Regions from separate parts of the Bradyrhizobium sp. 1200_D9_N1_1 genome, predicted to be linked through region 2. Evidence: predicted binding sites of a transcription regulator. Region 2 holds the regulator's gene; each other region holds the start of a gene.
What was found. Region 2 encodes PhoB, which activates phosphate uptake and scavenging genes when phosphate is short. Its sites were predicted from a motif close to TGTCATNNANCTGTCAT; they were not measured.
Positions count from the first base shown of each region.

Region 1: the regulator PhoB is predicted to act here: its motif matches at 3,465-3,481, upstream of AB5K84_RS16360 (UDP-2,3-diacylglucosamine diphosphatase).
Region 3: the regulator PhoB is predicted to act here: its motif matches at 3,755-3,771, upstream of phnC (phosphonate ABC transporter ATP-binding protein).
Region 4: the regulator PhoB is predicted to act here: its motif matches at 4,311-4,327, upstream of AB5K84_RS10290 (YdcH family protein).

Region 1 is NZ_CP197226.1:3,414,772-3,421,799, reverse strand. It holds gene AB5K84_RS16370 (threonine/serine dehydratase) at 509-1,492, opposite strand; gene AB5K84_RS16365 (glycosyltransferase family 4 protein) at 1,556-2,629, opposite strand; gene AB5K84_RS16360 (UDP-2,3-diacylglucosamine diphosphatase) at 2,629-3,441, opposite strand; gene thiD (bifunctional hydroxymethylpyrimidine kinase/phosphomethylpyrimidine kinase) at 3,658-4,458, opposite strand; gene AB5K84_RS16350 (hybrid sensor histidine kinase/response regulator) at 4,770-6,749, shown strand; gene AB5K84_RS16345 (Lrp/AsnC ligand binding domain-containing protein) at 6,874-7,028, shown strand, end outside.
Region 2 is NZ_CP197226.1:8,802,655-8,809,682, reverse strand. It holds gene pstC (phosphate ABC transporter permease subunit PstC) at 1-535, shown strand, start outside; gene pstA (phosphate ABC transporter permease PstA) at 540-1,385, shown strand; gene pstB (phosphate ABC transporter ATP-binding protein PstB) at 1,382-2,203, shown strand; gene phoU (phosphate signaling complex protein PhoU) at 2,215-2,931, shown strand; gene phoB (phosphate regulon transcriptional regulator PhoB) at 2,954-3,661, shown strand; gene AB5K84_RS41685 (IS5-like element ISBj5_B family transposase) at 3,894-5,240, shown strand; gene AB5K84_RS41680 (GcrA family cell cycle regulator) at 5,449-5,958, opposite strand; gene AB5K84_RS41675 (aspartate aminotransferase family protein) at 6,413-7,028, shown strand, end outside.
Region 3 is NZ_CP197226.1:1,213,429-1,220,456, reverse strand. It holds gene phnE (phosphonate ABC transporter, permease protein PhnE) at 30-878, opposite strand; gene phnE (phosphonate ABC transporter, permease protein PhnE) at 875-1,759, opposite strand; gene phnD (phosphonate ABC transporter substrate-binding protein) at 1,835-2,770, opposite strand; gene phnC (phosphonate ABC transporter ATP-binding protein) at 2,835-3,644, opposite strand; gene AB5K84_RS05870 (chloramphenicol acetyltransferase) at 3,818-4,477, shown strand; gene AB5K84_RS05865 (alpha-D-ribose 1-methylphosphonate 5-triphosphate diphosphatase) at 4,474-5,667, shown strand; gene AB5K84_RS05860 (DUF1045 domain-containing protein) at 5,686-6,384, shown strand; gene AB5K84_RS05855 (hypothetical protein) at 6,388-6,981, opposite strand.
Region 4 is NZ_CP197226.1:2,117,488-2,124,515, reverse strand. It holds gene AB5K84_RS10300 (sensor domain-containing protein) at 1-2,515, opposite strand, end outside; gene AB5K84_RS10295 (NAD(P)/FAD-dependent oxidoreductase) at 2,718-3,821, shown strand; gene AB5K84_RS10290 (YdcH family protein) at 4,044-4,226, opposite strand; gene AB5K84_RS10285 (YdcH family protein) at 4,555-4,761, shown strand; gene AB5K84_RS10280 (hypothetical protein) at 4,903-5,115, shown strand; gene AB5K84_RS10275 (hypothetical protein) at 5,138-5,389, shown strand; gene AB5K84_RS10270 (GGDEF domain-containing protein) at 5,498-6,205, opposite strand; gene purE (5-(carboxyamino)imidazole ribonucleotide mutase) at 6,348-6,836, shown strand; gene AB5K84_RS10260 (5-(carboxyamino)imidazole ribonucleotide synthase) at 6,833-7,028, shown strand, end outside.

The sequences.
Region 1 (7,028 bases), 5.4 Mb from region 2:
CGATAACCTCGATGCCACTAGCTAGGCACCTGAACCCTTCGGAGAAAGTGTCTGCGCCTGTCGCACTCCAAATCTCTTCGCCCGTCAGGGAAAGACGAGAAATCTGCAGCTCACCGTGGGATATGAGAGCTTCGTGAGCGCAATCCCAATAGACGCCGAAGCACGTCGCCGGATCAACGCGTCGTGACCATTCCCTCGAACCTGTCGCAAGGTCTAAGCAGACGACTTGATCACCCACCGCGAGATATAGATGGCGGTCCACTTCGATGGCAGAGTGTTGATGGACGCCAGAACACCCTCCACTGGCGCCAAAGACCGCGGACCACTTCCCGTCCGCGCGGACTCCGTGAACGGAGTTTAGATGAGCGTTATCAAGACGGATTTCCGTACCGTACTTTCGCAGATTGTCCGCGGAGCCAAACGAATACGTCGGCTCATCGACGATCTCTACCTGGCCCTCGCGGGTTTCAAGAACGATGCTACGTCGCAGTAGCAGACTCTCCAAAAATCAAGCCACCAGCTCGGCAAACAAATCCGCATCGACGTTGCCGCCGGAGAGCACGATGACGACGTTCTTGCCGGCGACGTCGAGACGTCCCGCAAGCAGCGCGGCAAGGCCGACGGCACCGCCCGGCTCCACCACCAGCTTCAGCTCGCGATAGGCGAACGCGACCGCCGCACCGACTTCCTTGTCGGATGCGGTGACGCCGCGCGCGAGCAGCTTGCTGTTGATCGCAAACGTCATCTCGCCGGGGATCAGCGCCATCAGCGCGTCGCAGATGGTGCGGCCTGCCGGCCCATGCGGCTCGCGATGGCCTGCAGTCAGCGAAATGCCGTGATCGTCGAACGCCTCCGGCTCGGCCACCACGATCTGCGCCAGCGGATATCGCGCCTTCACGGCGGTCGCGACGCCGGCGATCAGGCCGCCGCCGGAGGCCGGTGCCACCACGATGTCGGGGCTGAGGCCCAGCGCTGCCATGTCGTCCGCGATCTCGCGGCCGGCGGTGCCTTGGCCAGCGATCACGAAGGGATCGTCATACGGCCTGACCAGCGTCGCGCCGCGCTTCTCGGCGATGCCGCGCGAGATCGCCTCGCGGTCGTCGCGGTCGCGGTCGTACAGCACGACCTCGGCGCCGTAGGATTTAGTGCGCTCGCGCTTGGACAGCGGCGCGTCCGCGGGCATCACGATGGTCGCCTGCATGTCGAGGATCTTGGCCGCCGCCGCCACGCCCTGGGCGTGGTTGCCGGAAGAGAATGCCACGACGCCGCCGGCGCGCTTGTCCTGCGGGATCGAGGCGACCTTGTTGAAGGCGCCGCGGAACTTGAAGGAGCCGGTGCGCTGGAGCATCTCCGGCTTCAGGAACACTTTTGCGCCGACGCGCTCGTTGAGCACGGGAAAGGACAACAGCGGGGTGCGGATGGCGAAGGGGGCGATCACCCGCGCTGCGGCATCGATATCGGCAGGGCCGATCGGAAGGGGCTGTTCGGTCATGGCCGACCTTATCGCGGCGGATGAGGCCCGGGCAAGACACCTCCGCGCGAGGGTTTTTCTTCTTCAGGCGACGAAGCGTGGCTGCTCCGCCCCGTTCCGGCCCGGCAGCACCGCACCGACCGCCCTTATGCTGTCGATAAAGGCCCTCGCCGAGGCCTCCCAGGTGTAATTGGCGGCGAATTCGACGCAATCCTGCCGGGAGATGCTGAGCGCGGTGAAGCAGGCGCTGCGCAGATCATGATCGAGGGCCCCGACCGGTGCATCGCCGATCACGTCGCGGGGGCCCTTCACCGGGAAGGCCGCGACCGGCAGGCCGCTTGCGAGCGCTTCCAGCAGGACCAGGCCGAACGTGTCGGTCTTGCTGGGGAACACGAAGACGTCGGCGGCCGCGTAGATTTCCGCCAGCGCCTCGCCGTGCTTCTCGCCGAGGAAGATCGCGTCGGGATAGGCCTCTTCGAGCGAAGCCCGCGCCGGGCCGTCGCCGACGACCACCTTGGTGCCGGGCAGCTTGAGGTCGAGGAACGCCTCGAGATTCTTCTCCACCGCGACGCGGCCGACCGAGAGGAACACCGGAGCCGGCAGGCAGAGATCGATCGCGCGGGGATGGAACAAGTGCGTGTCGACACCGCGCGGCCAGAGCACGACATTGTCAAAGCCGCGCTCGGTCAGCTCGCGGGCGAGCGCCGGGGTCGCCGCCATCACGGCGCGGCTGGGCGCATGGAAGCGACGCAGCGCCCGCCAGATCAGCGAGCCCGGAACCGGCACACGGGCGCGGACATACTCAGGGAAGCGGGTGTGGAAGCTGGTCGTGAACGGCAGCTTGCGCTGGCGGCAATAGCGGCGGACCATCAGGCCGATCGGCCCTTCGGTCGCGATATGGATGCTGTCGGGACGGGCTTCCGCGATCAGCTTCGCGATTCGCGCCGGGCGCGGCATCGCGAGCCGCACGTCGCGATAGCTCGGCATCGCGAAGGTGCGGAACGATTGCGGCGTCAGGAACGTGAACTCGACGCCAAGACCTTCAATGCCAAGACCTTCAACGCTAAGCCCTTTGGCGGCGTCAGCAAGCTTGGTCAGCGTCCGAACCACACCGTTGACTTGCGGGTGCCAGGCGTCGGTCGCGACCAGGATGCGCATCAGGCAGCCCTTGCTGCCACTTGCGGCACCTGCGCGGGCTTCTGCAACTGATCCGCCCAGGTGATGATCTCGAAATGGCCGTCGTCGTGCTCGACCAGCGCGGTGCAGCTCTCCACCCAGTCGCCGCAGTTCATGTAGCGGATGCCGGCCTCGTCGCGGATCACGGCATAGTGGATGTGGCCGCAGATCACGCCGTCGGCGTCGTGACGGCGCGCTTCTGCGGCGAGCGCCTGCTCGAACGCGCCGATATAGTTGACGGCGTTCTTGACCTTCTGCTTGGCCCATTGCGACAGCGACCAATAGGGCACCTTGAACATGCGCCGGAAGAAGTTGACGAAGCGATTCATCTGGATCGCGAAGTCGTAGGCCTTGTCGCCGAGATGGGCGAGCCAGCGCGCGTTCTGCACCACGAGGTCGAAGATGTCGCCGTGGATGACGAGATAGCGCTTGCCGTCCACGCCGGTGTGGACGGTGTTCTCGACCACGTCGATGCCGCCGAAATGCGTGCCGTAATAGTTGCGCAGAAACTCGTCGTGATTGCCGGGGATGTAGATCACCTTGGCACCCTTGCGCGCCTTGCGCAAAAGCTTCTGCACGAGGTCGTTATGCGATTGCGGCCAGTGCCAGCTCGATTTCAGCGCCCAGCCGTCGACGATGTCGCCGACGAGATAGATCGTCTCGGCGTCATGGTAGCGCAGGAAGTCCAACAGAAGGTCGGCTTGTGAACCGCGGGCTCCGAGATGAACGTCGGAGATGAACAAGGTGCGAAAGCGCCTTTCAGGGCTTTCGTCACTCACATCGTAGCTTCCCATGCGACAGCCTGTAACAATATCCCGTGACAGGGGGATGACCGATTGAACCTTTGAGGCACCCTCAGATACGAATCAAACCTCGCCTCGCCCTCCCCGCGAATATCAGTCGCATGCGACAATCAGGCGACACGAAGCGGCCATGGCTGTCCGCAAAAGCCCGGTCCCCGTCGCCTTGTTGGTTAACGGCCGGGGCCGGCGCGCAGCTCGAAGCCGGCGTCAGTAAAATTTGTGGAAATGATGGATCGGCCCGTGGCCGTGGCCGACGCCGAAGCGGTCGGCAGCGGCAATCGCGGCGCTGATCCAGGCCTTGGCGTTGCGCACCGCCTGCTCGAGAGTCTCGCCCTTGGCGAGACCCGCTGCCACGGCGGAGGACAGCGAACAGCCGGTGCCATGGGTGTTTTTGGTCGCGACGCGGGGCGCGGCGAGCGCGATCGTGCTTTCGGACGTGACGAGATAGTCGATGCTCTCGGCGCCCTCGCCGTGTCCGCCCTTGATCAGGACCGCACGGCAGCCGAGCGCCAGCAGCCGGCGCCCCTGGCCTTCGATCCCGGCCTCGCTGGCCGCGGCGGGCTCGCCGAGGAGAGCTGCCGCCTCCGGCAGGTTCGGCGTGATCACCGAGGCCAGCGGCATCAGTCGCATGCGCAGGGCTTCCACGGCTTCGGACGCCAGCAGGCGGTCGCCCGATGTCGCGACCATCACGGGATCGAGCACCACATGGCGCGGCTTCCAGTGCGCCAGCGCGGCTGCGATCGCATCGATGCTGGCGGCCTGGGCCACCATGCCGATCTTCACCGCGCCGACGTCGAGATCGGAGAACACCGCATCGATCTGCGCGGTGACGAAATCAGCCGGCACCGCATGAATGCCGGTGACGCCGCGCGTGTTCTGCGCCGTCAGCGCCGTGATCGCGGAGGCGCCGTAGACGCCGAGCGCCGCGAAGGTCTTCAGATCCGCCTGGATGCCGGCGCCGCCGCTTGAATCGGAACCGGCAATGGTGAGAGCCACGGGCGTCGTCATCGCTGGATACATTGGTTTGAGAGGGACACCGCCATGCCTTGTCCTAGCGTGCCGCGGATGCGCCAGCAAGCCGGGCCGGCCGCGGGCGCCGCGACGAGCTAACCCATGCCGGTCCGGCCCCGGCGAATCAGCCGGATAAGGGCCCGGCCCGCCTTGTCGTCCCGCGAGTGTGCACATCCCGCGAAAATATGCCCTCGGCATAGCCCGGCCTTGGCGCCCATCCCGGTGAGTGAGACGTTTATTGGCGGATTCGTCCAGCGATGCCATGTTGCGGGCCGGCCCCGGCCGCAATCCTCTCGGGAAGCAATCACATGTTGGCCTACCTCGAACGTATCCTCGACTCCTCGATGCTCTCCCCGCACGGCATCTGCCTGCTCTGGGAGCCCGAGCTGATATGGCTGCATGTCGTTTCGGATGCCTGCATTGCGCTTGCGTATTTCTCGATCCCGTTTGCACTCGCGATCCTCGTCACCAAGCGGCGCGACCTCGAATTCGGGTGGGTCTTCTGGGCGTTCGCCGTCTTCATCATGGCGTGCGGCCTGACGCATGTGCTGTCGATCTACACGCTCTGGGTGCCCGTCTACGGCGTCGAGGGCATCGTCAAGGCGCTCACCGCCGTGGCGTCGGTCATCACCGCGGGAGCGCTCTGGCCGCTTCTGCCGAAGATCCTGACCATCCCCTCGCCGTTCGAGCTCCGGCAGGTCCGGGCCGCGCTCGAGGAGGAGGAGACCAAGAACCGGGATGCGGCCCAGCTCCTCGGCCAGGTCCGTGAAGCCCAGCGCGCGCTGCGCGAGAGCATGACGCGCCTCACCGCCGTGGTCGAGACCGCGGTCGACGGCGTCATCCTGTTCGACGCGCAAGCCCGCATTCTCCTGTTCAATCCCGCCTGCGAACGGTTGTTCGGCTATCGCGCCGACGAGGTCATGAATCTCGACATCGGTATGCTGATGTCCAATGAGGAGAGGCCCTCACCCACGGGTCATACGCTGCGCATCGCAACCGGGGAAGCCGCCGGTGTGCGCAAGGACGGATCGACCTTTCCGATGGATCTGTCGGTGGGCCAGGCGTGGCAGGACGGCGAGCTGATCTACGTCGGCATCGTCCACGACCTGACCACGCGCAAGCTGACCGAGCAGCAGCTCCAGCAGGCGCAGAAGATGGAGACGGTCGGCCAGCTCTCCGGCGGCATCGCCCACGACTTCAACAATCTGCTCACCGTCATCATCGGCAACGCGGAGTTTCTCAGCGAGCAGCTCAGGTCCCGTCCCGACCTCAGGCGCTTCGCCGACGACATCTGCCAGTCGGGCGAACGCGGCGCGGAGCTGACGCAGCGGCTGCTGGCGTTCAGCCGGCGCCAATTGCTGCAACCCCGCGCGATCGAGTGCCGCGAGCTCTTGACCTCCATGCACAAGCTGCTCAAGCGCACCTTGCGCGAAAACATCGAGATCACGACGGCGTTCGGCGCCGGCTCCATCCTCGCCTTCGCCGACCGCGCCCAGCTCGAATCCGCCGTGCTCAATCTCGCGCTCAACGCGCAGGACGCCATGCCGGCGGGCGGGCATCTCACCCTCAGCACCGAGCTCACCGCGATCGACGAGCACTATCGCGTCCAGCATCCGGAGGTGGAGTCCGGCAGCTACGCCCTGATCTCGATCACCGATGACGGCGAGGGCATGACGCCTGACGTCATCGAGCGCGCCTTCGAGCCGTTCTTCACCACCAAGGAGGTCGGCAAGGGCTCGGGCCTCGGCCTCAGCATGGTCTACGGCTTCGCCAAGCAATCAGGCGGACACGTCTCGATCTACAGCGAGCCGGGCCTCGGCACGACGGTCCGCATCTACCTGCCGCATGCCGGCGGCGAGCAGTCGCTCGCCGACATCGAGGCGCGCGAGGAGGCTGCGCCCCGGGGCCACGAAACGATCCTGGTCGCCGAGGACGATCCGTTCGTCCGCTCCTCCGTCACGCTGCGCGTGGAGGCGCTGGGATATCGCGTGGTCGCGGCCGTCAACGGCAAGGAGGCCTTGCAGCAGCTTCGCACCAACCCGGCCATCGACCTGTTGTTCACCGACATCGTGATGCCCGGCGGAATGAGCGGCTGGGAGCTCGCCGACCAGGCCCGGCGCATCCGGCCCGGACTCCCGGTCGTGTTCTCCTCCGGCTATGCCCTGGAGACCCTGGTCGAGCAGGGTCGCGCGCACGCGCAATCGATCGTCCTGACCAAGCCCTATCGCAATGCCGAGCTGGCCCGGCGGCTGAGGGAGGCGTTTGCCGGCGCGCCCCTGCCCTCCTAGAGGGCCTTGTAGAGGGGCTTGGCCAGGACCAATCCCTCGGGCAGCCGCGAGGCGGCAAGTTCGCTTGCCAAGCCCCCCCGGTTTTGGCCTATTAGCCGCCAGATATGCCTTCGGAGTGACTGCAATGGTTCCCTTTTTCGTCCAGATCAAATGCAAGCTCGGCCAGTCCTATACGGTCGCCAATGCGCTCGCCGAAGCCGAGATCGCCTCCGAGATCTACTCCACGGCCGGCCATTACGACCTGCTGGTGAAGTTCTACGTCGACAAGGACACCGACAT
Region 2 (7,028 bases):
GGCCAACACCTTCCAGCCCTTCATGATCAAGATCTTCGACGGCGTTCCCGTGCTGGGCGCGATCTTCGCGGGTCCCCCGTCCTATCTCAGCCTGTTCAACGCCGCGCTGATCCTCGCCATCATGGTGCTGCCCTTCATCACCTCGATCTCGGTCGACGTATTCAAGACGGTGCCGCCGGTGCTGAAGGAGGCCGCCTACGGCGTCGGCTGCACCACCTGGGAAGTCGTGCGCAGCGTGGTGATCCCCTACACCCGCGTCGGCGTCATCGGCGGCGTCATGCTGGCGCTGGGCCGCGCGCTCGGCGAGACCATGGCGGTGACGTTCATCATCGGCAACTCGTTCCGCATCTCCTCCTCGATCTTCGCGCCGGGCACCACGATCTCGGCGGCGATCGCATCCGAGTTCGCCGAGAGCGACGGCCTGCACCAGTCCGGCCTGATCCTGCTTGGCCTTCTGCTGTTCGTGCTGACGTTCTTCGTGCTCGCAGCGGCACGGCTGATGCTGATGCGGCTGGAAAAGAAGGCGGGGAACTAACGCCATGAACCCGATCTATTCACGCCGCCGCCGCAAGGACATCGTCGTTCGCGGACTCTGCATCGCCGCCGCCGCCTTCGGCGTCACCTGGCTTGCGCTGATCCTGATCACGCTGCTTTACAACGGCATCGCCGGTCTGAACCTCGAGATTTTCGTGGCAGATACGCCGCCGCCGGGCTCGACCGAAGGCGGCCTGCGCAACGCCATCGTCGGTTCGATCATCATGACCGTGCTCGGCGTCGGCATCGGCGCGCCGCTCGGCCTGTTCGCCGGCACCTATCTCGCCGAGTACGGCCGCAACGACCGCCTGACCTCGGTGATCCGCTTCATCAACGACATCCTGCTCTCGGCGCCCTCGATCATCATCGGCCTGTTCATCTACGGCGCGGTGGTGGTGCCGATGCGCGGCTTCTCGGCGATCGCAGGCAGCCTCGCGCTCGCCGTCATCGTCATCCCGGTAGTGCTGCGCACGACCGAGGACATGCTGCTGCTGGTGCCGAACGCGCTGCGCGAGGCGGCGTCCGCGCTCGGCCTGCCGCGCTCGCTGGTGATCAAGCGGATCGCCTATCGTGCCGCCCGCTCCGGCCTCATCACCGGCGTGCTGCTCGCCACCGCCCGCGTCGCCGGCGAGACCGCGCCGCTGCTCTTCACCGCGCTGTCGAACCAGTTCTTCAGCCTTGGCCTGAACAAGACGATGGCGAACCTGCCGGTCACCATCAACAACTTCGTCCAGAGCCCCTACGCCTATTGGAAGCAGCTCGCCTGGAGCGGCGCGCTGCTGATCACGATTACCGTGCTTGCCCTGAATATTGGCGCGCGCATCCTTGGCGCCGAGAGGACCGCAAAATGAGTGAGCTTTCCGTATCGATGAGCGCGGCCGGTGGGCTGCCCCAGGCGCCGCTGCTGCCGGAAGCGCCGGCCAAGGTGACGGTGCGCAACCTCAACTTCTATTACGGCGAGCACCACGCGCTGAAGAACATCAACCTGACGCTCGGCACCAACCGCGTCACCGCGTTCATCGGCCCGTCCGGCTGCGGCAAGTCAACCCTGCTGCGCATCTTCAACCGGATGTACGACCTCTATCCGGGGCAGCGCGCCACCGGCCAGCTCATGCTCGACCAGACCAACATCCTCGACGGCAAGCTCGACCTCAACCTGCTGCGCGCCCGCGTCGGCATGGTGTTCCAGAAGCCGACGCCGTTCCCGATGACGATCTACGAGAACATCGCCTTCGGCATCCGCCTCTACGAGAAGATCTCGAAGTCCGAGATGGACGACCGCGTCGAGAAGGCGCTGCGCGGCGGCGCGCTGTGGAACGAGGTCAAGGACAAGCTCAACGCCTCCGGCCTGTCGCTCTCCGGCGGCCAGCAGCAGCGCCTCTGCATCGCCCGCACCGTCGCGGTGCGGCCCGAGGTGATCCTGTTCGACGAGCCCTGCTCGGCGCTCGACCCGATCTCGACCGCCAAGGTCGAGGAGCTGATCCAGGAATTGTCCGAGAACTACACGATCGCGATCGTCACCCACAACATGCAGCAGGCGGCGCGCGTCTCCGACAAGACCGCGTTCATGTATCTCGGCGAGCTGATCGAGTTCGACGACACCAGCAAGATCTTCACGTCGCCGAGCGACCGGCGCACGCAGGATTACATCACCGGCCGGTTCGGCTGAGGAGACGGGACATGGGTTCTGAACATACCGCAAAGGCCTTCGACACCGACCTCCAGGAGCTCACCCGGCTCGTCGCCGAGATGGGCGGGATCGCCGAGCGCATGATCGTCGATTCCGTCGACGCGCTGATCCGCCGCGACGTCGCGCTCGGCCAGCGCGTCGTCGCCACCGACACCGAGCTCGACGCGCTGCAGAAGCGCATCGAGGAGCGCGCCGTGCTCACCATCGCCCGCCGCCAGCCGATGGCGGTCGATCTGCGCGAGATCGTCGGCGCCATGCGAGTTGCGACCGATCTCGAGCGCATCGGCGACCTCGCCAAGAACATGGGCAAGCGCGTCGCGGCGCTGGAGACGGATTTCCATCCGCTCAAGCTGTTCCGCGGCCTCGAGCACATGACCGACCTCGTGCAGCAGCAGGTCAAGTCGGTGCTGGACGCCTATGCCGCGCATGATCTGCCGGCGGCGATGGCGGTGTGGAAGGGCGACGAGGAAGTCGACGCCATCTGCACCTCGCTGTTCCGCGAGCTCCTCACCTACATGATGGAGGATCCGCGCAACATCTCGTTCTGCATCCATCTGATGTTCTGCGCCAAGAACATCGAGCGGATCGGCGACCACGCCACCAACATCGCCGAGACCGTGTTCTACATGATCGAGGGCCAGGCGATCACCGACAAGCGGCCGAAGGGCGACATGACGACCTTCGCCACGACGGTCCCGAATACCTGAAGACTTAAGGAGCGACGACACCATGGGCGCACGCATTATGGTGGTTGAGGACGAGGAAGCTCTCACCGAGCTTCTCCGCTACAACCTCGAAGGCGACGGCTATGATGTGGAGACGGTGATGCGCGGCGACGACGCCGACACCCGCCTCAAGGAACACATCCCCGATCTGATCGTACTCGACTGGATGCTGCCGGGACTGTCAGGCATCGAGCTGTGCCGCCGGCTGCGGACCCGGCCCGAGACCAAGCAGCTCCCGATCATCATGCTCACCGCGCGCGGCGAGGAGAGCGAGCGGGTGCGGGGTCTTGCGACCGGCGCCGACGACTACATCGTCAAGCCGTTCTCGGTGCCGGAGCTCCTGGCGCGCGTGAAGGGCCTGCTGCGGCGCGCAAGCCCGGAGCGGCTCGCAACGGTGCTGGCCTATGGCGACATCGAGCTCGATCGCGACAAGCGCCGCGTCGCGCGCTCGGGCCGGCCGATCGACCTCGGCCCGACCGAATATCGCCTCTTGGAGTTCTTCCTGGAGCATCCCGGCCGCGTGTTCTCGCGCGAGCAGCTGCTCGACAGCGTCTGGGGCCGCGACATCTACATCGACGAGCGCACCGTCGACGTCCACATCGGCCGCCTGCGCAAGCTGCTCAATCTCGGCCGCGAGCAGGATCCCATCCGCACCGTCCGCGGCGCCGGCTACGCGCTGGATGATCGCTTTGCGAAGGCGGAGCAGACGTAGGGTTTGCAGGCGTTGGTTTAGCGGGCTACAGCCACACTCTCAGTGTCGTCTCGGACAAGCGTAGTCGTCCGTGAAGAAGGACTAAGCCACTGATCGGGAATCTCGATTTGGGCTAAGGGGCATTTCCAGATTGCAAGGTTTTGATGCTTTGGGCGTCAGAACCTTGCGATTTGGTTTTCGTGGATTCCCTCGAAGCGGGAAGCATGATTCCTTGTCTGCATCGGAGGGAACGATGCGGCCGAAGAAGCACAAGACGACGGGATCGAACGATCTGTTCCGGGCTCGGCTCGACCAGATCATCAATATGAAGCACGAGCTGGTTCTGCTCGCCGGCAAGGTCGATTGGGACTGGATCGACGGCGAGATCGCGCCGCTCTACAGCGAGAACGGCAGGCCCGGGATCGAGACGCGCTTCATGATCGGTCTGCTGTTGCTCAAGCACATTTACGGGCTGTCCGATGAGGAGGTGTGCGAGCGCTGGGTCCATGACCCATACTTCCAGTTCTTCACCGGGGAAGAGTTCTTTCAGCACACGTTCCCGCACGAGCGCTCGGACCTGAGCCATTGGCGCAAGCGGCTTGGCGACAAGCTGGAGTTGCTGCTGGCCGAGAGCTTGCGGGTAGCGCACGAGGCCGGTGCATTACGCAGCCAGGACCTCAAGCGGGTTACGGTCGACACCACGGTGCAGCCGAAGGCCATCACCTTTCCGACCGATGCCAAGCTGCTGCATGCGGCCATCAAGGGGCTCAACCGCCTGGCGATCAGGCACGGCGTCAGGCTGCGGCAATCCTATGCTCGCATCGCCAAGGCCGCCGCGATGATGGCCGGCCGCTACGCCCATGCCAAACAGTTCAGGCGGCATCAGCGGCAGTTGCGTATCCTGCGTAGCCGGCTGGGCCGGATCATCCGCGACATCCGCCGCAAGATCGAAGGCCAGCCAGCACTGGAGCAGGCGTTCGCCCTCCCGCTCGGCCGGGCCACGCAGATCCGCTCGCAGCAGCAGCGCCAGCGCGGCTGGAAGCTCTATTCCTTCCATGCCCCGGAAGTGGAGTGCATCGGCAAGGGCAAGGCCAGCGCGCCTTACGAGTTCGGCGTGAAGGCCTCCATCGTCACCAACAACCGCCGGGCTCCCGGTGGCCTGTTCGTGCTGCACGCCAGCGCACTGCCCGACAACCCCTACGACGGTCACACCTTGCGGGACGTCATTGACCGCACCGAGACACTCACCGGCTGTCCGATCGAGCGGGCCTATGTCGACAAGGGATACCGCGGCCACGACGCACAAAATCCCCGTCGCGTCTTCATCTCCGGCCAGAAGCGCGGCGTTTTCGGTGTCATCAAGCGCGAGCTGCGCCGCCGCTCCGCCATCGAGCCCATCATCGGACACCTGAAGGCGGAAGGCCACCTCGGGCGCTGCTACCTCAAAGGCCGCGCCGGCGATGCCGCCAACGTCGTCCTCTCAGCCGTCGGACACAACTTCCGCCGCATCCTCGCCTGGCTGAGATATCTCTTGTGCCTGTTCCTGGCCCAGCTATGGCGCACGCTCGCCCGGCCAGCCTCGATCAATCCGGCTTCTTAACGGACGACAAGCGTAAGCGCAGATCCGGGACCCATAATCACAGGGCGTGGTTGTCGCGCGAAGAAGGTAACTCCGAGTCCCCGTAGCCACATCTTGCGGTGGTTATGGGTCCCGGATCTGCGCGCGCTTCAGGCGCGCTTGTCCGGGACGACATCGAGTTTGTTGGGCCGTCAACGCGTGACGGCCGTCACTCGATTTCAGAACAAACTCACCGCGAGGGCTTCGCCGGTGCGCGCCGGCGATCCGCGGCGGGCTGATATGCCACGCGCGAGTGCTGCGCGCAGTAGGGCAGGCCCGACAGCGCCCTGCCGCCGCAGAAGAAGAAATCCGGGCTCGAGGGATCGCCGACCGGCCAGTGGCAGGTCGCCTCGTTCAGCTCCAGCAGCGACAGCCGCTGGCTCATCGGCACCACGTTGTCGTAGGTGACCGGTTCGGCCTCCACCTCGACCTCGAAGGCCTGCGCCAGCGCGGTGTTGCCGCGCGCAATGGGGCGGCTCACCCGCATCATGTGCTGCGCGGGGCGCGCCTTGCGCGGCCGCGGAGCCGCCGATGAGGGGCTCTTGGCGCGGCCGGATAGGCCGAGCCTGTGTACCTTGCCGATCACGGCATTGCGGGTCACGTTCCCGAGCTCGGCTGCGATCTGGCTGGCCGATAATCCGGCCTCCCAGAGCTTTTTCAACTGCTCGACGCGATCGTCGGACCAGGTCAAAACCGTCATTGCACCCTTTCCCTCGCCGTGCGGCTGCCATCCTGGCGCCTCGCGGCGAATGCCTAAGCCTCGAAAAACCCGTGCCGTCAGAATCCCTTAAGGCTCGCCGGGCGCGCCGATAACGCCCGAACGTCTACGCCGGTACATGAGGACTTAGAGGATCAGAAACACTGCACGAGATGTCGTATCTGACAAGCCAAACGCTACAATATGGCGTGACTCACGCGCAAGAGTCCGCCGACTCGCTTCCACATGTTCCGTGGCGAAAACCCCGCAATTTCGGCTCCGCAAGACTACGGATTCAGCGTTTCGCGAGGCTTTCGGGCGGCATTGACACCGGTTTCACCAGGCATAAGATAGTGTCACGTGCCGCCCTTAAAAGGCGGCACGTTTCGTTTTCCGGGCCGGTCAATGGTGCGCTGCGTGAGCGTGTTCAGGCCGTCCGCAACATCAAGTGATCGTCATGACTAACAGCGCAGCGCCGCATTTGCTTCCCGTTTTCGCCAGATCCGACCTCGGTTTCGAGCGCGGCGAAGGCTGCTGGCTGATTGCGACCAATGGCGATCGCTATCTCGATTTTACCTCGGGCGTCGCCGTGAACGCGCTCGGCCATGCCCATCCCGCGCTGGTCAAGGCGCTGCAGGAGCAGGCCACAAAACTCTGGCACATGTCGAACCTGTTCCAGAGTCCGGACGGCGAGAAGCTCGCGACGCGCCTGTGCAATGAAAGCTTCGCGGACTTCGTGTTCTTCTGCAATTCCGGCGCCGAGGCGCTGGAAGGTGTGATCAAGCTGGTCCGCCATCATCACTTCTCCAAGGGGCATCCGGAACGTTACCGCATCATCACCTTCGAAGGCGCCTTCCACGGCCGCACGCTGGCGACGCTGGCTGCGACGGGATCTGCAAAATATCTCGAAGGGTTTGGTCCGCCGATGGATGGCTTCGACCAGGTCCCGCATGGCGACATCGAGGCCGTGAAGAAGGCAATCGGTCCGCAGACCGCCGGCATCCTGATCGAGCCGATTCAGGGCGAGGGCGGCGTGCGTTCCGCAACGCCTGCGTTCCTCAAGGCATTGCGCC
Region 3 (7,028 bases), 7.6 Mb from region 2:
CCCACAAGGGGCGAAGGGAGGCGAACAACCTAAGCCACCGCGCGCCGGCCGATGATCGCGAAACGGAGCTTGCCCGAGATGAAATCGATCGCGGCGACCGCGACCAGGATCATCAGGATCAGGAACGACACCTTCTGCCATTCCAGCACACGGATCTGCTCGGCGAGCTGGAGGCCGATGCCGCCGGCGCCGACGATGCCGATGATGGTGGCCGAGCGGGTGTTGGACTCGATGAAATAGAGCACCTGGCCGGCGATCACGGGCAGAACCTGTGGCAACAGGCCAAAGCGGATCTCGTGCAGTGCGCTGCCGCCGGAGGCGCGGATGCCCTCGACCTGCTTCTGGTCGGCGCCCTCGATCGCCTCCGAGAACAACTTGCCGAAGGCGCCGAAATCGGACACGGCGATGGCGAGCACGCCGGCGAAGGGGCCCAGGCCGACGACATTGATCCAAACAAGCGCCCAGATCAGCGTATCGACGCCGCGGATCGAATCCAGGAAACGGCGGATCGGGAAGCGCAGGATGTTTGACGGCACCACGTTGCGGGCGGCGAGCAGGCTGACCGGCAGCGCGAACAATGCGGCGAGCGTCGTGCCGAGCAGAGCGATCGACAGCGTCTCGCCGAGCGCCTTCAGATAGATCGGCAGCGAGGAGCCGGGATCGGGGGGGATCATCATCAGGCTGATCCAGCCGAGCTGGCTGAGGCCTGCGACGAAGCGCGACGGCGAGAAGTCGAGATCGACGAGGCCGTACACCAGGACCGCGAACGCCGCGACGATCATCGCCGGCATTGCGAGCCGCGCCGAGGCAGGCCGGTCGAACACGTCAGGATAGCGCGCGCGAAGCTCTCGCGTGTCAACCTCTTGCGGCCGCGTCACGTCCGCGCCTCCTTGCCGAACAGGCGGCCGCGCAGCCAGCCGGTGGTGATGTCTATGATGAAGACCGTAATGATGATGGTGAGCAGGATCGCGCTGACGTCCGAATAATAGAATTTGCGGATGGCGACGACGAGCTCCTGGCCGATGCCGCCGGCACCGACAAAGCCCATCACCGAGGCTTCGCGAACGTTGATCTCGAAGCGCAGCAGCGCGTAGCTGGCATAGCCCGCGGTCACCTGCGGCACGACGGCAAAGCGCATGCAGGAGAGCCAGCTCGCGCCGGTCGAGCGGATACCCTCGACCGGCTTCATGTCGGCGTTCTCGACGATCTCCGAGAACAATTTTCCGAGCGCGCCGGTGGAATGGATCGCGATCGCAAGCACGCCAGCCATCGGCCCGAGCCCGAAGGCGATCACGAAGATCAGCGCGAAGACGATGCCCGGGACGGTGCGTGCAAATTCGAGCAGACGCCGCACCGTAAAGCGCAGCCAGGGCGCGGGCGAGGTGTTTTCCGCCGCGAAGAAGTTCAGGACAAAGGCGAGGGTCGCACCGGTCAGCGTGCCGACATAGCTGATCAGCAGCGTCTCACCGAGCATCTTCAACCATTTGCGCCAGCCCCAAAGCCACTCGCCGACATCGGTCCAGACCCGCTGGCCGTTGTCGAGCGTGAGGATGCGATCGAAATAGCTGACGAAGTTGCCGAAATAGGTGAAGAAGGTGCGCAGGTTCACTTCGGCGCCGATCGCGGCGAGAAGCAGCGCGGCGGCGAACACCACGATTCCGAGCAAGAGACGGAGCCGCCTGCGCGCGACCGCCTGATTGTAAGCGGTGTTCAGCGCAGCCAGTTGCTGCTCGGGCAGGATCGAAACCGCGAGGGTCATCTGTTCAGGAAAAGTGGCCGATCAAAGAGAAAGAGCCGGGTCCATCGACCCGGCTCGAGTAGCTCGTCCCGAAACTCAGGACGCCTTCTTCTTACGCAGTGCATCGACGAACTTGATCAGCTCGATCGTGCCATCCCAGTCCTTGGTGGTGGCGGGATGGAAACCCTTCTTCTGGCCGTCCTGGAGGCGATCGAAGGCCGCCTTGTCCTTGGCCGGCGCGTCGAAGAACGCCTTCGCGATCGCCGCCTTCGCCTCTTCCGGCAGGTCGGAGTTGTAGGCATAGGGACCGTTGATGATCGGCGCCGACTTGTGGATGATGCGGAAATCGTCCTTCTTCATCGGCGAGCCGTCGGCATTCTTCAGCATGCCCTTGGTCAGCATCTGCGCCAGCGTCGAATCGTCGTCGCTGGTCCACTGGTTGGCCGCGACATCGACCGTGCCCTGCGCCAGCGCCAGGATCGCGTTCTCATGGCTGCCGGTGAAGACGACCTTGCTGAAATAGGTGTCGGCGTCCGCGATGCCCATCTTGTCGAGCTCGAAGCGCGGCACGTTGTTGCCGGACGTCGAGTTCGGGTCGACGAGGCCGAGGTTCTTGCCCTTGAGCTGGTCGATGCTCTTGTAGGGGCTGCTCGCCTTGACGAAGAACACCGAATAGTAGCCGGTCGAGCCGTCGGCGTTGATGTCGTTGGCAAACGCGTCGGTCTTGACGCCGGTCAGGCGGGCGCGGGCGAACGAGGCCGAGCCGTAGCTGGCGATATGGATATTGCCGGCGCGCTGGCCTTCGATGACGGCGGCGTAGTCATTGGCGATACGCAGCGTGACCTTCACGCCCAATTCCTTGGAGAGATAGCTCATGAACGGCGCCCAGCGCTCGGTCACGCCCGAGGCGTTTTCCGCCGGAATGACCGCGAAGGTCAGCTCGGAATATTTGGCTTTCCAGTCGTCGGCGGAGGCCGAGGTCGTGAATGCGAGCGCGGCGGCGCCGGCAAGAACTAGTCTGCGAGTGATCATGATACCCTCTTCATCGGTTGGGGTCGGTTGACGCAAAAACTGGCAACGACAGAAGCGATGCGGCTCAGGCGGCGGCCGCCGTTCCAAGCGCCGGAATGCCCTCGGGCGCCGGCACGGGCGAGCCGCCCATGACGTCGGTGGCTTCGAGATCGTAGAGCTCGCGCGCGACGTGATCGGTCAGCGCAGACGGTGCGCCGTCGAACACGACACGGCCCTGCGCCATGCCGATCAGGCGGTCGCAATAGCTGCGCGCCAAGTCGAGCGAATGCAGGTTGCAGAGCACGGTGATGCCGAAATGCTTGTTGATGCGCAGCAGCGCATCCATCACGATCTTGGTGTTGCGCGGGTCGAGCGAAGCGATCGGCTCGTCGGCGAGAATGATGTCGGGCTGCTGCACCAGCGCGCGGGCGATCGCGACGCGCTGCTGCTGGCCGCCGGAGAGCTGGTCGGCGCGCTGCGCGGCGAGCGCGGCGATATCGAACTGCTCGAGCGCGGACATCGCCAGCGCCTTGTCGTGTTCGGGCCAGGTCTGCGACAGCGAGCGCCAGGCCGGCATCGTCGCGAGGCGCCCCATCAGGACGTTGGTGAGAACATCGAGCCGGCCGACGAGGTTGAACTGCTGGAAGATCATCGCCGAGCGCGCCCGCCACTGCCGCAGCTCCTTGCCGCGCAGCGCTGTGACGTCGGTGCCGTCGAACAGGATGCGGCCCTGCGTCGGCGTCACCAGGCGGTTGATGGTCCGCAGCAGGGTGGACTTGCCCGCGCCGGATCTTCCGATCACGCCGACGAATCCGCCGGGGGAAATTTGAAACGAAGCGTCGTCCACCGCGGCTTTTGCGCCAAAGCGGCACGTCAGACCTTCAACCACCAGCATGCAGGGCTCCAGAGTAGCTGGGACCCACCGCTAACGCCGACGCTTGACACTTGTGTGACATGCACGTTGCGGTGCGGCGATCCAACACACCTCATCCCCTGTCATCGCTGCGTCATGACATTGTCATCGAGCCGCTCGAAGAGGAACGCCCGCCCTCACGCTTCGGATACGACATGGCCGGCAAAGCCCTTTCAGTCCAACCGACCATCGATCCCTCGGCCAAGCTGCACGAGACCCGGCTCGGCGCCTATACCGAGGTCGGCGCGCGCACGATCCTGCATGAAGTGACGATGGGCGATTACTCCTATGTCGTGAACGATTCGCAGATCACCTACACCACGATCGGGAAATTCTGCTCAATTGCGGCGATGACGCGTATCAACCCCGGCAATCATCCGATGCATCGCGCGACGCAGGCGCACTTCACCTATCGTTCCAGCGCCTACTTCCCCGGCGAGAGCGACGACACGGAGTTCTTCGACTGGCGGCGCCAGCATCACGTCCATATCGGCCACGACGTCTGGATCGGCCATGGCGCGATCGTGCTGCCCGGCCGCAACATCGGCACCGGCGCGGTGATCGCGGCCGGCGCCATCGTCACCAAGGACGTACCCGCCTACACCATCGTCGCCGGCAATCCCGCGCGAATCGTGCGGCGGCGCTTCTCGGAAGAGATCGCCGGGCGGCTTGCGCGGCTCGCCTGGTGGGACTGGGATCACGACAAATTGCGTGAAGCCTTGCCCGATTTCCGCAGGCTCGGGATTGAAGATTTTCTCTCCACGTATGAAGCACGGGCACACTCCCCTGTCAGCAAACGAAGCGCGGTCGCGTGACAGACATTTTCCTTGAGGGCGGCCGGGCCCTGATCGGCACCGAGTTGGTCGAGACGTCACTCAGCGTGGCCGGAACGGACATCGCACGGGTCGATGCCGCCCGTGGCCGGGCTCGGCTCGCGATCGATGCGCGCAATCTGCTGGTGTTGCCGGGAATCGTCGATCTGCATGGCGATGCCTTCGAGCGGCAGATGATGCCGCGCGCCGGCGTGGACTTCCCGATCGACGTCGCGCTCGCGGACAGCGACCGCCAGGCGATCAGCAACGGCATCACCACGGTCTTTCACGCCACGACCTGCTCGTGGGAACCGGGCCTGCGCAGCGCCGACAATGCGCGCGGCCTGATGGAGGCGATCGAGCGGCAGCGTCCGCAATTCGCTGCCGACACCCGCTTCCATCTGCGGCACGAGACCTACAATCTCGATGCCGAGGCCGAGATCAGCCGGTGGCTCGCCGAGGGCCGCGTCGACCTGTTTGCCTTCAACGACCACATGGACGGCACCGTCGCCGACATGGCCAAGCCGCGCAAGCGCAACCGCATGGTGGAGCGCACTGGCTTGTCCAGCGAGGATTTTGACGGGCTGGTCGACCGCGTGATCTCGCGCGCCGCCGACGTGCCGGCCTCCGTGTCGCGGCTCGCTGCTTCTGCCCGTGCGGCAGACGTGCGGATGCTCTCGCATGACGATGCGACACCCGCGATGCGCCGGGAGTTTCGCGAACTCGGCGCTGACATCGCCGAGTTTCCGATCAACGAGGAGACGGCGCGGGCGGCAGCGAGCCACGGCGATGCCATCGTCTACGGCGCGCCGAACGTCGTGCGCGGCGGCAGCCACACCGGCTGGACCCGGGCATCCGACATGATCGCAAAGGGGCTCTGCTCGGTGCTGGCGTCGGACTATTACTATCCCGCGCAACTGCTCGCCGCGTTCCGCCTCGCCGCCGATGGCGTGTTGCCGCTGACGGAGGCCTGGAGCCTGGTCTCCGCGGAGCCTGCGCGCGCGGCCGGCCTTGCCGACCGCGGCATCCTCGCCGAAGGACGCCGCGCCGACATCCTCCTCGTCGACGACACCGTGCCGCTGCGGCCGCGGCTCGTCGCGGTGATATCAGGCGGAAAGCTCGTGCATCTCACCGATGCGACGCGACTGCTCAGCGCGGCGGCGGCGCCGCGCGAGGCTGTCGTCGCGGCATAAATTGGCTATGCTGAGGCGATGACAGGTTTTCCCCGCTACGCGATCTATTTTGCCGCCGGCGCCGACAGCGCGCTGACCCGCTTCGGCGCCAAGCTGCTCGGCTACGATGCCTACACCGGCGACGAGGTGCCGTTTCCGCCCGAGGCGCTGCACGTTGCACCGGACTGGCGTGACGTCTCCGCCGATCCCCGCAAATACGGCTTCCACGCCACGCTGAAGGCGCCGATGGCGCTGACGCCCGGCAGCACCGAGGCGGAGCTTATGGCAGCCTGCGCGACATTCGCCGAAACGGCGCGGCCGATCCCGGCCATCCGCCCGATCGTCGACACCATCAGCGGCTTCATCGCCGTCATCCCGGCCGAGCCGGTCGATGCGCTCCAGCAGCTCGCCGCCGATTGCGCACGCGAGTTCGATTCCTTCCGCGCCGCTCTCACCGCGGAAGACCGCGCACGCCGGAAGCCCGACAAACTCACCGAGCGGCAGCGCGATTATCTCGACCGCTGGGGTTACCCCTACGTCATGGAAGAATTTCGCTTCCACATGACCCTGACTGGGCGGCTGGATGCAGAGCGCCGCGGACCGATCCTGGAGATGTTGCGGACGCGGTTCGCGTCGCTTCGTCTCGACACGCTGGCGATCGACCGCCTCGCCCTGTTCAGGCAGAACGAGACCAAGGCGCGCTTCCGCATCATCGGCGAGTGGGCTTTGGCGCGATAGACCTCAGCGCCAGCTCGCAAGATTGAAGGCGAGCGCCACCGCGCCAACCAGAACGAGGCTGGTCGCCCAGACTGCATCCAGATTGAACCAGCTGCGCGAGACGAACCTCAATCCCAGATAGCGGTAGACCAGCCACGCCAGAGATCCGCCGGCGCTGACCATGGCGGCAACGTGCACCAGGGACACCAGCACCGCCATCCCGAGACTTGCCTTCATCAGCGCGCCCGCCGCCTCATGGCCGGCATCGAGCTCGAGGGCCTGGCAGAGCCCGAGATAGATCGGCACGAGCATCAAGGCCGCGCCGTGGGCAATGGCAACGGCGAATGACCAGAGCGCCAATTGCGTTGGCGGAATTCGTGCCAGCGCGCGGGGATGGCGCCGCTCGATCAGCCGATAGACACCGAAGCCGATGACGAGAAGGCTCGCACTGATCTGGATCGAACGCTGCCACTCGGCCAGCACGAGCAGGAACGCGAATGGCAGCAGCACGAGAAGTGTTGCCAGGAGATGTCCGGCCGCCAGGGCCCACAACGCACGGAACAGCGCGCGTGGGCTCTTGTCCATGAGCCCGGCCGAAACAGCGAGCGGCCATCCCATTCCCGGGTTGACCCCGTGGTAGAGGCCGCTCGCAACAAGAGCGAGCC
Region 4 (7,028 bases), 6.7 Mb from region 2:
CGAGGCCGTGGCCGAGATCGATGACGGCGCGCACGATCGCCGCCGATTGCGGGTTGCGGCCGAGATTGATGATGAAGGCGCGGTCGATCTTGATCTTGTCGAACGGAAACGCCTGGAGATAGCTCAGCGAGGAATAGCCGCTGCCGAAATCGTCCATGGAGATGCGCACGCCGAGCGCCTTCAGCCGGCGCAGCAGCGCCAGGCCCCGGTCGAAATCCTCGATCAGCACGCCCTCGGTGATCTCGAGCTCGAGCCGGCCGGGCGCCAGGCCGGTTTCGATCAGGATCGAATGGACCAGCCCGACCACGTCGCCGTGCATGAACTGCGCCGGCGACAGATTGACCGCGACCTGGAGCGGCTTCGGCCAGGACGCCGCCTCGCGGCAGGCCTCGCGCAGGATCCACTCGCCCATCTCGACGATCAGGCCGCTCTCCTCGGCGATCGGGATGAATTCGGCCGGCGAGACCTGGCCACGCACCGGATGCTGCCAGCGCGCCAGCGCCTCGAAGCCGATGATCTCGCTCTCGGCGACGCTATGGCCGGCGGCCCCCTGCGGCTGGAAGGCGAGCGAGAGCTCGCCGTTCTTGATCGCCATCGACAGGTCCTGATGCAGCACGCGGCGATCGCGGATCTGCTGGTCCATCTCCGGCTGGTAGAGGCTGATCGTGCCGCGCGATTTCTGCTTGGCGCGGAACAGCGCCGCACCGGCATTGGCGAGCAACGAGGCGCCGTCGGCGCCATTGTGCGGGAAAATCGACATGCCGGTGGTGGCGCCGGCACGGACTGGCCGGCCGTCGATCTGGAATTCCCGCGCGACGGCTTCGCCGAGCTGCTGCGCCAGCGCAAGACCCGCCTCCGGCTGCTTGCCGTCGATGATCAGGCCGAACTCGTCGCCGGACAGGCGCGCCACCACGCCGCCGCGCGCGGAATCCTGGAGCCGCTGGGCCACCTCGATCAGGAGCTTGTCGCCGAGCGCATGGCCGAAGACGTCGTTGACCTCCTTGAGGCCGTCGAGATCAACGCAGAGGACGGCGAACTCCTCGCCGGTGCCTTCGCAGGCCTCGATCATCTGAGTCAGCGCCTGCAGGAAGGCGGCACGGTTCGGCAGATCGGTGAGGCCGTCGTGATAGGCCATGTGCGCCATGCGCGACTCGGTCTGCCGGCGGTCGGTGACGTCTTCGTGGGTCTTGATCAGGTATTGCGGCTCGCCGGCATCGCTGAGCACGGTGGCGCGCCGGGTCAGGAACAGCCGCAGGCCGTCCTTGGTGGAGATCGGGTGCTCCTCGGTGATCATCCCGCGCTTCTTGATCGCAGCCTCGTCGCGCGCGATGATCAGCTTGGCTTCCTTGGGATTGAAGATGTCGGACGCGGTCAGGCCCGTGGCTTCCTCGCGCCTGCGGTTGAGGATCGTCTCGGCGCTGCGGTTGGCGAGCAGGTAGCGGCCGTCCTTGACCTGCTCGACGATCAGCGCCACCGGGATGTTGTCGACGACGAGCTCGAGGAATTTCTTGGTGCTCTCCAGCTCCTGCGACAGTGAGCGGCGGTCGGTGATGTCCTCGAACACGAGCATCAGGAATTCGGGCTTGTTGTTCTCGTTGCGGACCACGATCCGGATCGAGGCAACCATGCGCCGTTCACCGCCGCGGTCGACCTCGAACTCATTACGGAACTGGCCGTCCGGCGAATTGAGCGCCGCCCGGTCGGTCGCCTCGATGCTGGCCGCTGAGACGGGGGCAAACAGCTCGCGCGCGTTCTTGCCGACGACCTGGTCCCGCGTAAACCCCCAGAACCGCTCATAGGCGGTGTTGGCGAAGATGTAGCAGCCGTCCTCGATGTTCTTCGCGGCAACGCAGGCCGGCACGTTGTCGAGCACCGTTTCCAGGAACTGCTTGGTCGAGGCGAGCTGCCGCGACAGCCTGCGCTCCTCGCTGACGTCGAGATGCGTCGCCACCGAGCCGCCGTTCGGCAGCACGAAGTATTTTACCAGGATGGCCCGGCCGTCAGGCAGTTCGGTGATCAGACCGTTGCCGCTTGCCGCCTTCTCGTAGAATTCCTTATCGGAGACGCCACCAAGGACCCCGCGCTTGCGCCGCAGCTCGAGGATGTCGTGGCCGTTCATGTCGGCCCACAGATCCGACCGTGACAGGCCATAGATCTCGAGATAGCGGTCATTGCAGAAGATGACGCGCCGCTGCGCATCGGTCATCACCACGCCCTGGTTGAGATTGTTCATGGCGGAGGAGACGAAGGCGTTGCGCCGCAGCTGCAACCGCCTGGTCCGGCGCAGCGCGGAGTGGATCCACAACGCGATTGCCACCAGGAACGCACAGACGACGATGCCCCCGATCAGGGCTTCCCAGATCAGGTTGGGATCGAGGTTGTCGAGCGAGCTCGGCGGGGCGAAGCTGTCCGACAGCGCAAAGGCACGCGCAGGCGCGACCGTGCCGGCCAGGCACACGACGGCCTGCACAGCAATCAGAATCGTGCTGTCCGCGTGCCAGTTCTTCTCAGCCATCAGCCACCCGCGATTTCAACGTCGGATTGTCTGGCCTCACGGGTTTGGATCGGGTAAACGCCTGTACGCGCAACAGAAAAATGTCACGTTAAATACGGCAATTGCCCTGACATGATAAATGCTTCCTTAACGGAAAATGACCCCGCGCCCTCGTTCCCGGGCTTGATGCCTCCGGCGCTTCCAGCGGACCTCCTGCACAACCATGGATAGGGTCGACTGCATCGTCATCGGAGCCGGCGTGGTCGGGCTCGCGGTGGCTCGAAAGCTGGCCCAGGCCGGGCGCGAGGTCATCGTGCTCGAGGAAGCCGAGGCCATCGGCACCATCACCTCCTCGCGCAACAGCGAGGTGATCCATGCCGGCATCTACTACCGCGCCGGAAGCTGGATGGCGCGCATGTGCGTCAACGGCAAGCACGCGCTCTACCGCTACTGCGGCGAGCGCGGCATCCCGCACAAGAATTGCGGCAAGCTGATCGTCGCGACCAATGCGAAGGAAACCGAGAAGCTGCAATCGATCAAGGCGCACGCCGAGGCCAATGGCGTGCTCGACATGCAGTTGCTCACGGGCGAGGCCGCACGCGCGCTGGAGCCGGCGCTCGCCTGCGACGCCGCGCTGCTCTCGCCCTCGACCGGCATCATCGACAGCCACGCCTACATGCTCTCGCTGCGCGGCGAGGCCGAGGAAGCCGGCGCGGCCTTCGCGTTTCACACCCCGCTGATCCGTGCCAAGGCGGCCGCCGGCATGATCGAGGTCGAGGCCGGCGGCGAGGCACCGATGGCGCTGCAATGCAGCCTCCTCGTCAACGCTGCGGGCCTCGCGGCGACAACGGTGGCGCGCAATATCGACGGCATGCCGCTGGACCGGATTCCGCCGGCCTATCTGGCCAAGGGAAATTACTTCAGCTGCAACGCCAAGGCGCCGTTCTCGCACTTGATCTATCCGGTGCCCGAGCCCGGCGGCCTCGGCGTGCATCTGACGCTGGACATGGCGGGGCAGGCGCGTTTCGGCCCTGACGTCGAGTGGATCGAGACGATCAACTACGAGGTCGATCCGTCACGCGCCGAGCGCTTCTATCCGGCGATCCGGAGATACTGGCCGACGCTGCCTGACGGCGCGTTGATGCCGAGCTATTCGGGCATCCGCCCGAAGATCGTGCCGCCGGCGGTCGCCACGCAGGATTTCCTGATGCAGGGTCCGCGCGATCACGGCGTGGCAGGCCTGATCAACCTGTTCGGCATCGAATCGCCGGGACTGACGTCCTCGCTCGCGATCGCCGATCACGTCGCCGAGCTCGCAAATATCTGAAGCGTCTTCAAGCGAAGCGGATACCACTTCGCGCAAAGAAGAAAACGCGTCCAAACAAGAAGCCGGAGCTATTTCCGTTCCGATTCCGTCGGAACGGAAATAGCTCTGGACGCCGCGCAAATGTCCTTGCGCGGCTTCGCATCTTCCAACAGGGATGAGCGCAACAGCACTCACCCCTGCCTGAAGGGGTACGATCAAACTCTACGCTGAATACGGGGTTTACTAGTGAAGCGTGTCGCCAGTGTGCTTCAGACGCTCGATCTGGTCCTTGACCATCAACTTCCGGCGCTTCAACTCAACAATTTGCAGGTCGTCTGTTGAAAGGTGCACGAGAGCTTCGTGCAATTCGTTTTCGAGAGTTTTATGCTTCCGTTCCAATTCAACCAGATGTGCCTGAATTGTCATTCGAAACCTCCTCGGTAGGGGTGACCTTGGATTCGATCCGGACGACGAAGTGTACATCACCGATTCGTTCTGTCGATGGATATCCGTCGTCGCCTTGTCATTTTTGAAAATTCATATGTAACGAAGCGTGAGTAAGGAACCGCGCTGGGAAAAATCCATGATATCAATGCGCTTGCGCAGCGCCGCAGCGAACCGTCGAAATATCTTGCGAGAGATGGGTGAGCGACGGCCCGAGATCGCTTGCGGTCACGGCGCGCAAGGACGATAATTTCCACAGGGCATCCACAGCCTTAATCTCACGACTATCGGTTTTTCGGCCACCGCAGACATGACCCATGAAGACGAGAGTGAACTCGAAGCCGAGCTCGCCCGGTTGCAGCAGGAACACCGAGATCTCGACGCGGCGATCGATGCACTGCATCAATCGCCTGCCCCCGACCTATTGCGGTTACAGCGGCTGAAGAAGCGCAAGCTGTTGTTGCGCGACCGCATCGCCTTCATCGAAGACCAGATCACGCCCGACATCATCGCCTGATCCCCAGCGGGCTTTTCGCGGCGGGGCGAGCCGGGTGAATCCTCTTGACTCCAAAAGAACAAAATAGGAACATTCAGGCACCAAACGCCCCCAGGAAACGCCCCAGAGAAACGCCCAAGGAACCTAGCAAGGACAACGCAGATGTCGGCAACCGCCCTTTTGGACAACAGCCATTATGAACAGGCCTGCGATCAGGCGATCGCGATGTGCGACGGCAATCTGCGCAGCACCATCAAGGCGCTGATCATGGCCAACGAATATCTGGAGGCGGAGTTCGAGGAATTGCAGGCGGCGATTTCAGCCGGCTGCATTCCGGAGACCTCTCGCAGCAAGGCGCGGAGCAGCGCCGCCTGATGTTGATGATCGGAGCAACGCCATGTCGGACGTCACCTACTACGTTGCAATGCCCTTCCTGATCGATGACGACGGATCGCCGGTCGCGGGCGCCGCGGAGGAATGTCAGTCCTCGACGGCCGCGCTGCGGCGCGCGGAGATTCTGGCGCGCGGTGCCGGCCACATCGGCGCGGTCGCATTTTGCCGCAGCGGCGATCCCATGACCGGCGAATTCGGCGACGCGACGCTGCTGCGCAAGTTCGGCAACGTGCCGGAAGATCTGGCCACGTTGTAGGGCATTTATTGTTTGAGCATGATCTCCGCGCAAACGCGTTTCGCATTTGTCGCGAGGAAAATCGCTGCACACTTTGCGCTAGCGCGGCCCTTCGGGTCCGGATCATGCTCAGTTGCTGACCAGCCTGATCCGCGGCTCGTGCCGCCGGCGCGCCTTGCGCACATACATTGCGGCATCCGCCTCCTCCAAGGCGCGGCCTGCGTCGGAATGCGCCCCCAGCAACGCGACGCCGGCGGAGGCGCCCGCGGTCACATTCTGGCTGCGGAAGACGAAGGATAATTCGTCGATCGTCTGCTCGAAGGCCGCGGCCTTCGCCTTGGCATCGGTCTCGTTGAGATTCCACAGCAGCAGCGCGAACTCGTCGCCGCCGAGCCGGCCGACCACGTCGGAGGCGCGGACCTGCCGCGTCAGCGCGCCGACGATCGCCTTGAGCACCTCGTCGCCGGCGGCGTGGCCGAAGGAATCGTTGATCGGCTTCAGCCGATCGACATCGAGCACGATCAGCGCGCCGGTGGCGCGATAGCGCTTCATGTAGGCGATGGCGCGTGTGAGCTCGCGCTCGAAGCCGCGCCGGTTCGGAATCTCGAGCAGGAAATCGGTGTCGGCGGCAGCTTCCAGTTCCGCGACCCGCCGCTCCGCCGCCTTGAGCTTGCTCCGCAGCCCGCGGATGATCTTTGCACTATCCTTGGTGCCATCAAGCGACGCTCCGCGCCGCGGCGGCTTGGCCGGACGCTTGGTGGCAGGTTTGGACCGGCTGGCGCTGATTTTCCGGCCCTTTTTGGCCTTCGCAGCACTCGCCCTTTTTGGTTTCTTCATGGGCATCCTGCTCAATGAAGGCTTGCGGGGATTCACCAAGACAGGATAGTGCATTCCCTTCTCCTTGCCACCGCCTTGCGAGCCGCCGGCCGGAACCGTTAATCTGGCCTATGTTTCTGTTTTCCCGAGCACAATTAACGTCATGACCGCGCCGATCGCCATCATCATGGGAAGCCAGTCGGACTGGGACACGATGCGGCATGCCGCCGACACGCTCGAGGCGCTCGGCGTTGCCGCCGAGACCCGCATCGTTTCGGCACACCGCACCCCCGACCGGCTGGTCGCTTTCGCCAAGGGCGCCAAGGCGGCGGGTTACAAGATCATCATCGCCGGCGCGGGCGGCGCTGCACATTTGCCGGGCATGGCGGCGGCACTGACGGAGCTCCCGGTCTTCGGTGTTCCCGTCGAATCGAAGACGCTCAAGGGCGTCGATTCGCTCTATTCGATCGTGCAGATGCCCGCGGGCATCCCGGTCGGCACCCTTGCCATCGGCAAGGCCGGCGCGATCAATGCGGCGCTGCTTGCTGCCGCCGTGCTGGCGCTGTCCGACCCAGCCTTGTCCGACCGCCTCGCCGCCTGGCGCAAGGCACAGACCGAGGCGGTCGCTGAGCGCCCGGAGGACAAGGCGTGACTGACGCAAAGCAGGTGAAGCTGAAGCCCGGCGACACCATCGGAATCCTCGGCGGCGGACAATTGGGGCGGATGCTGGCCATGGCCGCGGCACGGCTCGGACTGCGCTGCCAGGTGTTCTCGCCCGATCCGGACTCGCCGGCCTTCGACGTCGTGCTGAACGCGACCTGCGCCGAATATGCCGACGTCGAGG